Regions from separate parts of the Citrobacter telavivensis genome, predicted to be linked through region 1. Evidence: predicted binding sites of a transcription regulator. Region 1 holds the regulator's gene; each other region holds the start of a gene.
What was found. Region 1 encodes CRP, which controls carbon source genes, mostly activating them, when cyclic AMP is high. Its sites were predicted from a motif close to ATGTGANNNNNNTCACAT; they were not measured.

Region 1 (3,156 bases):
AGGTATACACCGCGGTGATGGTAAATCCTACCGTCGCCCAACCGTAGTTTTTCCGGATGGTCAGATAGCTGACCAGGGTGATTGCCAGCATCAGCGCCAGCGTATACCCCTCAGGAATATGAAAGTGCAGCGTCACGCCTGCGATAATCAGCCCCACCAGCGTTCCCGCCGAACGGTGCAGAATACGCACGCGGGTGGCACCGTAACCATTTTGCGTCACAAACAGAACGGTCATTAGGATCCAGTAAGGTTTCGGCAGATGTAACGCGGACCCCATCAGACTGGCAATGCTGAGCATTACGCTGATACGCCCGGCGTTACGCAGCGCCGGAGATTTCAACGAGAGGTAGTTTTTCAGCGCCGGCAGCAGCGGTAACCGACGCTGTTTGTCGGCCATCAGATCGCGGGCGTAGAGTGGGCGCTGAGTGCGAAGCACGCGGGCGATACGGCTGAAATGCCAGTAACAGAACTGCCCTACGGGGTTATCCGGATGCTGATTAGCAATTTTTTCCAGCGCGCCAATCTGCTTTTGCATGGTGAACCGCGTCGGCAGTCGGTGATAGAGAATGTCATCCGCCAGTACGCGCAGGCGAGCGGCGACCGTTTGCGCATTCCAGCGAATCACCTGTTCCGCATGGCTGCGTTCGACCAGCTTTTGCACTTCTTCCGGCTGATGCAGACTGACGGAGATATGCTCCTGCAGATCCAGCGCTTCCTGAAAGGCGCGCAGCATCCGCTTGTAGTCATTGTTGCGGTGCGCCGACAGCATGTGCATCTGCTGATAGCACTGGGTGATGAGGTCGACCGCTTTCTGCTGGCGCATCAGCAGTGGCGGCAGGGCTTTTTCCGGATCAGTATGCTGGGTCAGCATACTGTATTTGGCTTCGCAGTAATCCGCCAGTTCACGGTATAACAGGCTCAGCGACTCGCGAAGCGGCTGTTCGCGCCAGAGCCAAAACCAGAACCAGTTAAACAATCCGTACCATAGCGTGCCCAATGCGTAGATCAGCAGAGGCTCCCAGACCGGCATGTTCCCCGCGAGGCTCAGTGTGAAAATCGCTGCAATCAGCGAGGCTGGAAGCAGGCGGGCGTGAAGGGAGCTCAATTCCGCAGTGACGCCGAGCGTGAGCGTTAGTCCGGTCAGGATCAGGGGTAACGGTATCGCCTGCGCCAGCAGCAGTTGCATGATCAGGCTACAGCCGGCAAACAGCGACGCCCCGATAATCAGGCGTTTGAAAAAGCGTTTGTGCGGAGTATCAAGCCCGGCAATGTTGCAGCAGGCGGGAACGAGAGAGAAGAGCAGGCCAAGATGTAACTGCCCGATGAGCAGGCCGACGGCCACGGGCAAACAGAGCACCAGTGTTTGACGTAGTGCATAGTTGATTTCTGGGTGATAAATCAGTCTGCGCCACATTGGCAAAACAAAAATGACGCGCTATCGGGTAGCGCGTCATTTTCGATGAGATTAACGAGTGCCGTAAACGACGATCGTTTTACCGTGAGCGGAGATCAGGTTCTGATCTTCCAGCATCTTCAGAATACGACCAACGGTTTCGCGAGAGCAGCCAACGATCTGGCCAATCTCCTGGCGAGTGATTTTGATCTGCATACCGTCCGGGTGAGTCATCGCATCAGGCTGTTTCGCCAGATTCAGCAGCGTCTGGGCGATACGACCGGTCACATCGAGGAAGGCCAGGTTACCGACTTTCTCCGAAGTAACTTGCAGGCGGCGAGCCATTTGGGAAGACAGGCGCATCAGAATATCTGGGTTCACCTGGATCAACTGGCGGAATTTCTTGTAGGAAATTTCAGCCACTTCACACGCTGTTTTCGCTCGAACCCATGCGCTACGTTCCTGGCCTTCTTCAAACAGGCCCAGTTCGCCAATGAAATCACCCTGATTCAGATAAGAAAGGATCATTTCTTTCCCTTCCTCATCTTTAATCAACACTGCCACTGAGCCTTTAACGATGTAGTACAACGTTTCTGCTTTTTCACCCTGGTGAATCAGCGTGCTCTTGGACGGGTACTTATGAATGTGGCAATGAGACAAGAACCATTCAAGTGTCGGGTCTGTTTGCGGTTTGCCAAGCACCATGCGCGATTATCCTCTGTTATAAGCTGTCTCCAGAGCCAAAAAAATCCGCTGTCTCTGGGGTTGCAAAAATGTGCTTCCCTCGTCCTGGGAAGAGGCCGTCAAAAACGAACTGCAGCCTTTAATGTGAAGTCCTCTGCATACATGCAGTACATCAATGTATTACTGTAGCATCCTGACTGTTTTAGCATAGCTTTAGCCGTGTGTCTCCTGGTGTCTCGCTTCAGCATGACGGAGGTCGCCTTCCGTTGCGAGAATTGTTATGTACGCGTAATCTGTCAGGAAAATTGACGCACTGGAGTTAAAAAATATGCAAGCGCGTGTTAAATGGGTTGAAGGGTTAACCTTCCTGGGTGAGTCGGCTTCCGGTCACCAGATTTTGATGGACGGTAACTCCGGTGATAAAGCGCCGAGCCCGATGGAAATGGTGTTGATGGCGGCAGGGGGGTGCAGCGCGATTGACGTGGTTTCTATCCTGCAAAAAGGTCGTCAGGATGTGACGAACTGCGAAGTGAAACTGACGTCAGAACGTCGCGAAGAGGCACCCCGCCTGTTCACCCACATCAATCTGCATTTTATTGTCACGGGTCACGACCTGAAGGATGCCGCCGTTTCGCGTGCGGTCGATCTGTCGGCAGAGAAGTATTGCTCCGTGGCGTTGATGCTGGAAAAAGCGGTCAATATTACCCATTCGTATGAAGTGATTGCTGCCTGATGGCACTGCACTTATCAGGCCTACGACAGGAGTAGGCCGGATAACGCAACGCCGCCATCCGGCAAAATCTTACCTTACTCGATTTTTTTCCCTTCCATCAGTCGCTGTACCAACGGCAACATAATCAGCTCCATGGCCAGCCCCATTTTGCCGCCAGGCACTACCAATGTATTGATGTGAGAAATGAATGAACCTTGCAGCATTGCCAGCAGCCAGGGGAAATCGATCCCTTCCAGATTGCGGAAATGAATCACCACAAAGCTCTCATCCAGCGATGGAATACCTTTGGCTGCAAACGGGTTTGACGTGTCCACGGTGGGGACGCGCTGAAAGTTAATGTGGGTGC
Region 2 (3,156 bases), on a different contig from region 1:
TATTCAGACGACGCAAGATATCAATGGTGACGATCGCTTCCGCTTCTTCGAAACCCGATGCCAGCAAGACTGCCACTCTTTTCATTCACCGTTCCTCATTTATTACATACTGATAACACCGAAAATGACGAGTTAATCATTCGGTTATAATTAAATATGATGTCGCTGCCCTGATTTTCCGCACGAGATAATCCGGAGTTATTTCAGCCAAAACGGTTTCTCAGGATTATTATCGCGGCAGGGACGGTCGAAATTATCAATATTCTTATATTACCATGTGAAATCATTCTGTTTTGTGACTTGAAACACTATTTCAAAATCAACAAATCATTACCCGCCATTTAAAATCAATCAGATATATAATTTCACATTATGTTTACCAACTGCTACTTGATGTATTACCTTCAGTAATATGTAAAAAAACATAAACAATACCACTTAAGGATTTTCTTATTCCCTTTATGAGGGTATGCTTATTTTCGATTCGCAACGAAATTGACTCTTCGATCACATAATGGACCGGCAGAATGGATTTATTCTGCTAACAGTAAGTTGTGCATATTGGCTTTGCACATCCCTTCTATCAGGAAATAAGGATATTGATATGGCTGCAGTTGGAATGGTTCACAAACTCAACAATCAAATGAATCTTGAGTTTTATGCTTCCAATCTCTACCTCCATCTGAGTGAGTGGTGTTCTGAACACCGTCTGATGGGTACTGCGACTTTCTTACGTACTCAGGCTCAGAGTAACGTCACCCACATGATGCGCGTATTTAACTTCATGAAAAATGCCGGGGCGAATCCGGTCGTGAAGGCCATCGACGTACCGGGTGAGGATTTACATTCGCTGGAAGAACTGTTTCAGAAAACGATGGATGATTATGAACAGCGCGCCAGCACGCTTTCGCAGCTAACTGACGAAGCTGAAGCCCTGAATGATGCTCCAACCCTCGATTTTCTCCACGATCTGGAAAAAGAACAGCAGCAAGATGGGCTGTTGTTGCAAACAATTCTTGATGAAGTGCGTAGCGCCAAACGCGCAGGCCTCTGCCCGGCACAAACCGATCAGCACGTACTTAACGTGGTCAATTATCAACAGCATTAATTGACCCCGTCATTGGCCTGCATTTCACACCCCAGCAGGCCCGTTCGCAAAGTCCTTTCAGTCCGATGCCTCCCTCTTTGGGGAGGTATCGCAAAAAGTATTTCTAAAATCTAAAACAACGGTTTATTTTAGTGAGCTTCGCCCTGCGGCGTGAATTTCAGTTCAATCAGCGCGATCGCTTTCTGGATAGCGCGTAACGTGACGGGATCGGCAGCAGCGGGATGCGTTGAAAAATCAATATTTTTCAGCTGGCTGGTCATTTTTTCACGAACTTCGACGGGCGCAATCACGTCGAGAACATCGAGTATTTGTTTGATGACGAGCTGACAGGCGACAACGTCAGAGACCAGTTCCTGATCGGCATTCAGCGGTTGGGACATAGTAGGCGTTCCTGATAGTGTTGAAAGGCCGTCATAGTACCGATTCAGACGCTAAAACGATAGCCAGACCTGCCAGCGCAAATGACAGGCATAAAAAAACCTGCCGAAGCAGGTTTTTTCATCAGAACATAGCGCCTGGCGGTACGTCTTTGAAAGTTTTGCAATAATTTTCAAACATGCTTTTCAGGATTTTGCGCAGTTTCAGTTTCATGGCATGACTCCAGATATCTTGTTATGCAGGTGTTATTGTCTATGCGCACATAATATGACCGCCATCACAAAAATCAACCATTTTGTGATGGGCATCACTATTTTAAATTTACATATCCTTTGCATTTATGTCTGTTTAGCTGGTAAATCAAGCATCTACGTAACTATCAATTCCGGTAAAATTTTATAATTTTTTTTGAATGGCAAGTACAACATGCACGAAGATCGGATCATAGAAAGCAAGCGAGGTATCTCCCCTGCCGCCCTGCTCGTCGCAGGGGCATTTTTTATGGAGTTTATTGACGGTACGGTGATCGCGACCGCCCTGCCCGATATGGCCAAAGTTTCGGTGTTCCGGCGGTTGATTTAAACATTGGTATCAGCGCCTATCTGATTACCCTGGCGGTTCTCATCCCGGCCAGCGGCTGGATAGCCGATCGTTTTGGCGCACGCAAAATCTTTACGCTCGCCCTCGCCATTTTCACCCTCGCGTCAGTACTGTGCGGTCTTTCCACGACGCTGGAGGGCTTCCTGGCAATGCGTATCCTGCAGGGCGTGGGTGGCGCACTGATGGTTCCGGTTGGTCGCTTAGCGGTATTGCGCACCACGCCAAAGCATCAATTGATTACGGCTATTGCCACCTTAACCTGGCCTGCACTGGTTGCCCCCATCATTGGCCCACCGCTCGGCGGTTTTATCACCAGCTATGCCAACTGGCGCTGGATCTTCTTTATTAACGTGCCCCTGGGCCTGCTGGCGATCGCACTGGCGCTGCGATTTATTCCCAATATCCGCGATGACGATCGCCGTCCCTTCGATCTTCCTGGTTTTATCACCACCGCTATTGCGATGGTCAGCCTGGTCTATGCGATGGAGTTGCTGGGCGCGCAACATCCCGAAGGCGGATTGACGATAGCCTTGCTGGCGCTTGGCGTGGGGACATTTGCCTTTTCTCTGCGCCATTTCAAGCGGGCCAGCTATCCAATGATTCGCCTCGACGCCATGCAGGTCCCAACGTTTCGCGTCACCATGTACGGAGGCTCGCTGTTCCGGGCTTCTATCAGCGCCGTGCCTTTTCTTCTGCCGCTCATGTTTCAGGTGGGATTTGGCATGAATGCCTTTCAGGCCGGTTCGCTGGTACTGGCGGTATTTGTCGGCAATCTGACCATTAAGCCCGCCACCACGCCGCTCATCCGCTGGCTCGGCTTTAAAAAGCTACTGCTGATTAACGGGGCGCTCAATGTGCTGGCCCTGCTCGCCTGCGCGCTGATCACTCCGACCACTCCCGTCTGGCTTATTTTGCTGGTGCTGTATCTTGGCGGCGTGTTCCGCTCGATTCAGTTTACCGGCATCAGCACGCTGGCTTTTTCAGACGTTCCTTCCGCCCAGATGAGCTATGCCAATACCTTGTTCAGCACCGCCACACAACTGGCCGTTGGACTGGGGATTTCGCTGGGT
Region 3 (3,156 bases), on a different contig from region 1:
ACGGATAACGCGGACTGTCTGCCAGCATTACTACTCGGCTTCGCGAAAGTAGTACAAGAACACTTCTATGCCCCTGAGCATATCCATTTCCAGCGTTTGTTAATTCAGGTTCTGGTACAGAAACCAGAGCTTTACGCCACGCTTAAGCAGCGTCCAACAGGGCGCGTATTACAGGCGCTGGCAGAGATACTGAAGCAATATCAGGAGCAGGGGAGAATACAGTTTGATAACCCGACACTGCAGGCGACCGCCTTTCTCGGTGCGGTAATGGGATACCCATTACCAGCCACATTGATTGATCAACAACCGATGGATAGCCGTGTGCTGGAGCAACTTGCGCACTCGGCGGTTCAAACCTTTCTTATCGCCTGGCGCTACCATTAAAAAAGGGCTCAGTGGATGAACCCTTTTTCATTAACTTGATGAATCCAAAACAATCAGTTCAGACGAACGGGCATCCCTGAACGGTTCTGAACCGCCTGTTCCACCACGTTCTGGTCAACATCGGGCTGGTTAGTGATGTTCTGAATGCTCTTCGACAGCGTGATCGGTACGATTTCGCCGCCTTCAAACTGCGCTTCGGTGGTCGACAGCGGGTTGTGAACCTCGATGTAACGACTGCCATCTGGCTCCGTCGTTGCTTTTACCGGCTCATCGATAAACTGTACGCGCGTTCCGACAGGCACATTCTGGAACAGGAATTTGATGTCTTCGTTACGCAGACGCACACAGCCGTGGCTCACGCGCAGGCCGATACCGAAGTTTGCGTTGGTACCGTGAATGGCGTACAGACGGCCAATGTACAGGGCGTACAGACCCATCGGGTTATCCGGACCGGCAGGCACGACAGCGGGCAGCGGTTCGCCTGCGGCACGATATTCAGCGTGCATTTTCGCCGTTGGCGTCCAGGTCGGGCCGGCTTTCTTACGTTCTACTTTGGTGGTCCAGTTGATTGGCGTGTCTTTACCTAACTGGCCGATACCGATTGGCAGGACGATCACGGTATTGGTGCCTTTCGGGTAGTAGTACAAACGCATTTCCGCGCTGTTGATCACGATGCCTTCATGCACGGTGTCCGGCAGAATCAACTGCTGCGGAATGTTCAGCACGGTGCCGCCTTTCGGCAGGAAGGTATCCACGCCCGGGTTGGCTTCCAGCATGTTGGAAAGCCCCATCTGGTATTCAGCAGCAAAATACTCCAGCGGCTGCGAGTTACCTTCCGGGATGGTGATGACCTGATTCTGACCAATGACGCGACTACCATCCGTTGGCAGAGGATAGGTGACAGCGGATGCGGTACTGCAAAAGCCGACTACCGCGAGTGCTGCCGCGAAAAACGTTGTTAATTTCATATTCATGTTATGCGAGATTCATTGCCTGGCAGGCTGTTGGGTTGAGAATTCTGTAGTGTTGGGAGCGCATTATATGTGCATTCCTGTTAACAGGGAATTCAGATGTGTACGAAATCACATTTTTTTCCTGTTCCCCCAGTGTAGTCGTTTGCTACAGGGCGCGATCTTATTTAAGACTTGTGGCATAATATGAGGTTTGTCACATATTCTTTAGGATACGTCCGTGTTAGTTTCCAGCAACGTCACCATGCAGTTCGGCAGTAAGCCGCTGTTCGAAAACATTTCCGTCAAATTTGGCGGCGGCAACCGTTACGGCCTGATTGGCGCTAACGGTAGCGGTAAATCCACCTTCATGAAAATTCTCGGCGGCGACCTCGAACCGACGCTGGGTAACGTTTCTCTCGATCCCAACGAGCGTATCGGTAAGCTGCGCCAGGATCAGTTCGCTTTTGAAGAGTTCACGGTGCTCGACACGGTCATCATGGGCCACGGTGAGCTGTGGGAAGTGAAGCAAGAGCGCGATCGCATCTATGCGTTACCGGAGATGAGCGAAGAAGATGGCTACAAAGTGGCCGATCTGGAAGTGAAATACGGCGAGATGGACGGTTACTCTGCTGAAGCGCGCGCCGGTGAACTGCTGCTCGGCGTGGGGATTCCGGTAGAGCAACACTACGGCCCGATGAGCGAAGTCGCTCCTGGCTGGAAGCTTCGTGTGCTGCTGGCGCAGGCGCTGTTTTCCAATCCGGATATTCTGCTGCTTGACGAACCGACCAACAACCTGGACATCGATACCATCCGTTGGCTGGAGCAGGTGCTGAACGAACGTGACAGCACCATGATCATCATTTCGCACGACCGTCACTTCCTGAACATGGTGTGTACGCACATGGCGGATCTTGACTACGGCGAACTGCGTATTTATCCGGGCAACTACGACGAATACATGACCGCCGCGACGCAGGCGCGCGAACGTCTGCTGGCGGATAACGCCAAGAAAAAAGCGCAGATTGCCGACCTGCAATCCTTTGTCAGCCGTTTTAGCGCTAACGCCTCTAAATCTCGTCAGGCGACGTCTCGCGCCCGTCAGATTGATAAAATCAAACTCGACGAAGTGAAGGCGTCCAGCCGTCAGAACCCGTTCATCCGCTTCGAGCAGGACAAGAAACTGTTCCGTAACGCGCTGGAAGTGGAAGCGCTCAGCAAAGGCTTTGATAACGGCCCGTTGTTCAAAGGGGTCAACCTGCTGCTGGAAGTCGGTGAAAAGCTGGCGGTACTGGGAACCAACGGCGTGGGTAAATCGACGCTGCTGAAAACGCTGGTCGGCGATCTGGACGCCGATAGCGGTACGGTGAAATGGTCTGAAAACGCGCGCATTGGCTACTACGCGCAGGATCACGAATATGAGTTTGAAAACGATCTGACGGTCTTCGACTGGATGAGCCAGTGGAAGCAAGAAGGCGATGACGAACAGGCGGTGCGCAGCATCCTCGGTCGTCTGCTGTTCAGCCAGGACGACATCAAAAAGCCGGCGAAGGTACTTTCGGGTGGTGAAAAGGGTCGTATGCTGTTTGGTAAGCTGATGATGCAGAAGCCAAACATTCTGGTGATGGACGAACCGACCAACCACCTTGATATGGAATCCATCGAATCGCTGAACATGGCCCTGGAGATGTATCAGGGAACCCTGATCTTCGTTTCTCACGACCGTGAATTCGTGAGTTCACTGGCAACCCGCGTGCTGGAAATAACCCCCGATCGCGTGGTGAACTTCAGCGGTAACTACGAAGATTATCTGCGCAGTAAA

Region 2: azuC (stress response protein AzuC) is a predicted target of CRP. The motif match lies at 1,782-1,799, and genes of this name have one in related genera.
Region 3: ACERJC_RS02905 (ABC-F family ATPase) is a predicted target of CRP. The motif match lies at 1,540-1,557, and genes of this name have one in related genera.

Annotation. Positions count from the first base shown of each region.
Region 1 covers NZ_JBGUBF010000003.1:464,204-467,359, forward strand. The annotation lists gene ACERJC_RS16835 (YccS/YhfK family putative transporter) at 1-1,414, opposite strand, end outside; gene crp (cAMP-activated global transcriptional regulator CRP) at 1,466-2,098, opposite strand; gene ACERJC_RS16845 (OsmC family protein) at 2,406-2,810, shown strand; gene ACERJC_RS16850 (phosphoribulokinase) at 2,885-3,156, opposite strand, start outside.
Region 2 covers NZ_JBGUBF010000001.1:1,890,274-1,893,429, forward strand. The annotation lists gene ACERJC_RS08980 (DJ-1/PfpI family protein) at 1-85, opposite strand, end outside; gene ACERJC_RS08985 (non-heme ferritin-like protein) at 605-1,108, shown strand; gene ACERJC_RS08990 (DUF2766 family protein) at 1,237-1,488, opposite strand; gene azuC (stress response protein AzuC) at 1,610-1,693, opposite strand; partial or broken gene ACERJC_RS09000 (MFS transporter) at 1,913-3,156, shown strand, end outside.
Region 3 covers NZ_JBGUBF010000001.1:620,764-623,919, forward strand. The annotation lists gene ACERJC_RS02895 (TetR/AcrR family transcriptional regulator) at 1-384, shown strand, start outside; gene ldtB (L,D-transpeptidase) at 438-1,358, opposite strand; gene ACERJC_RS02905 (ABC-F family ATPase) at 1,576-3,156, shown strand, end outside.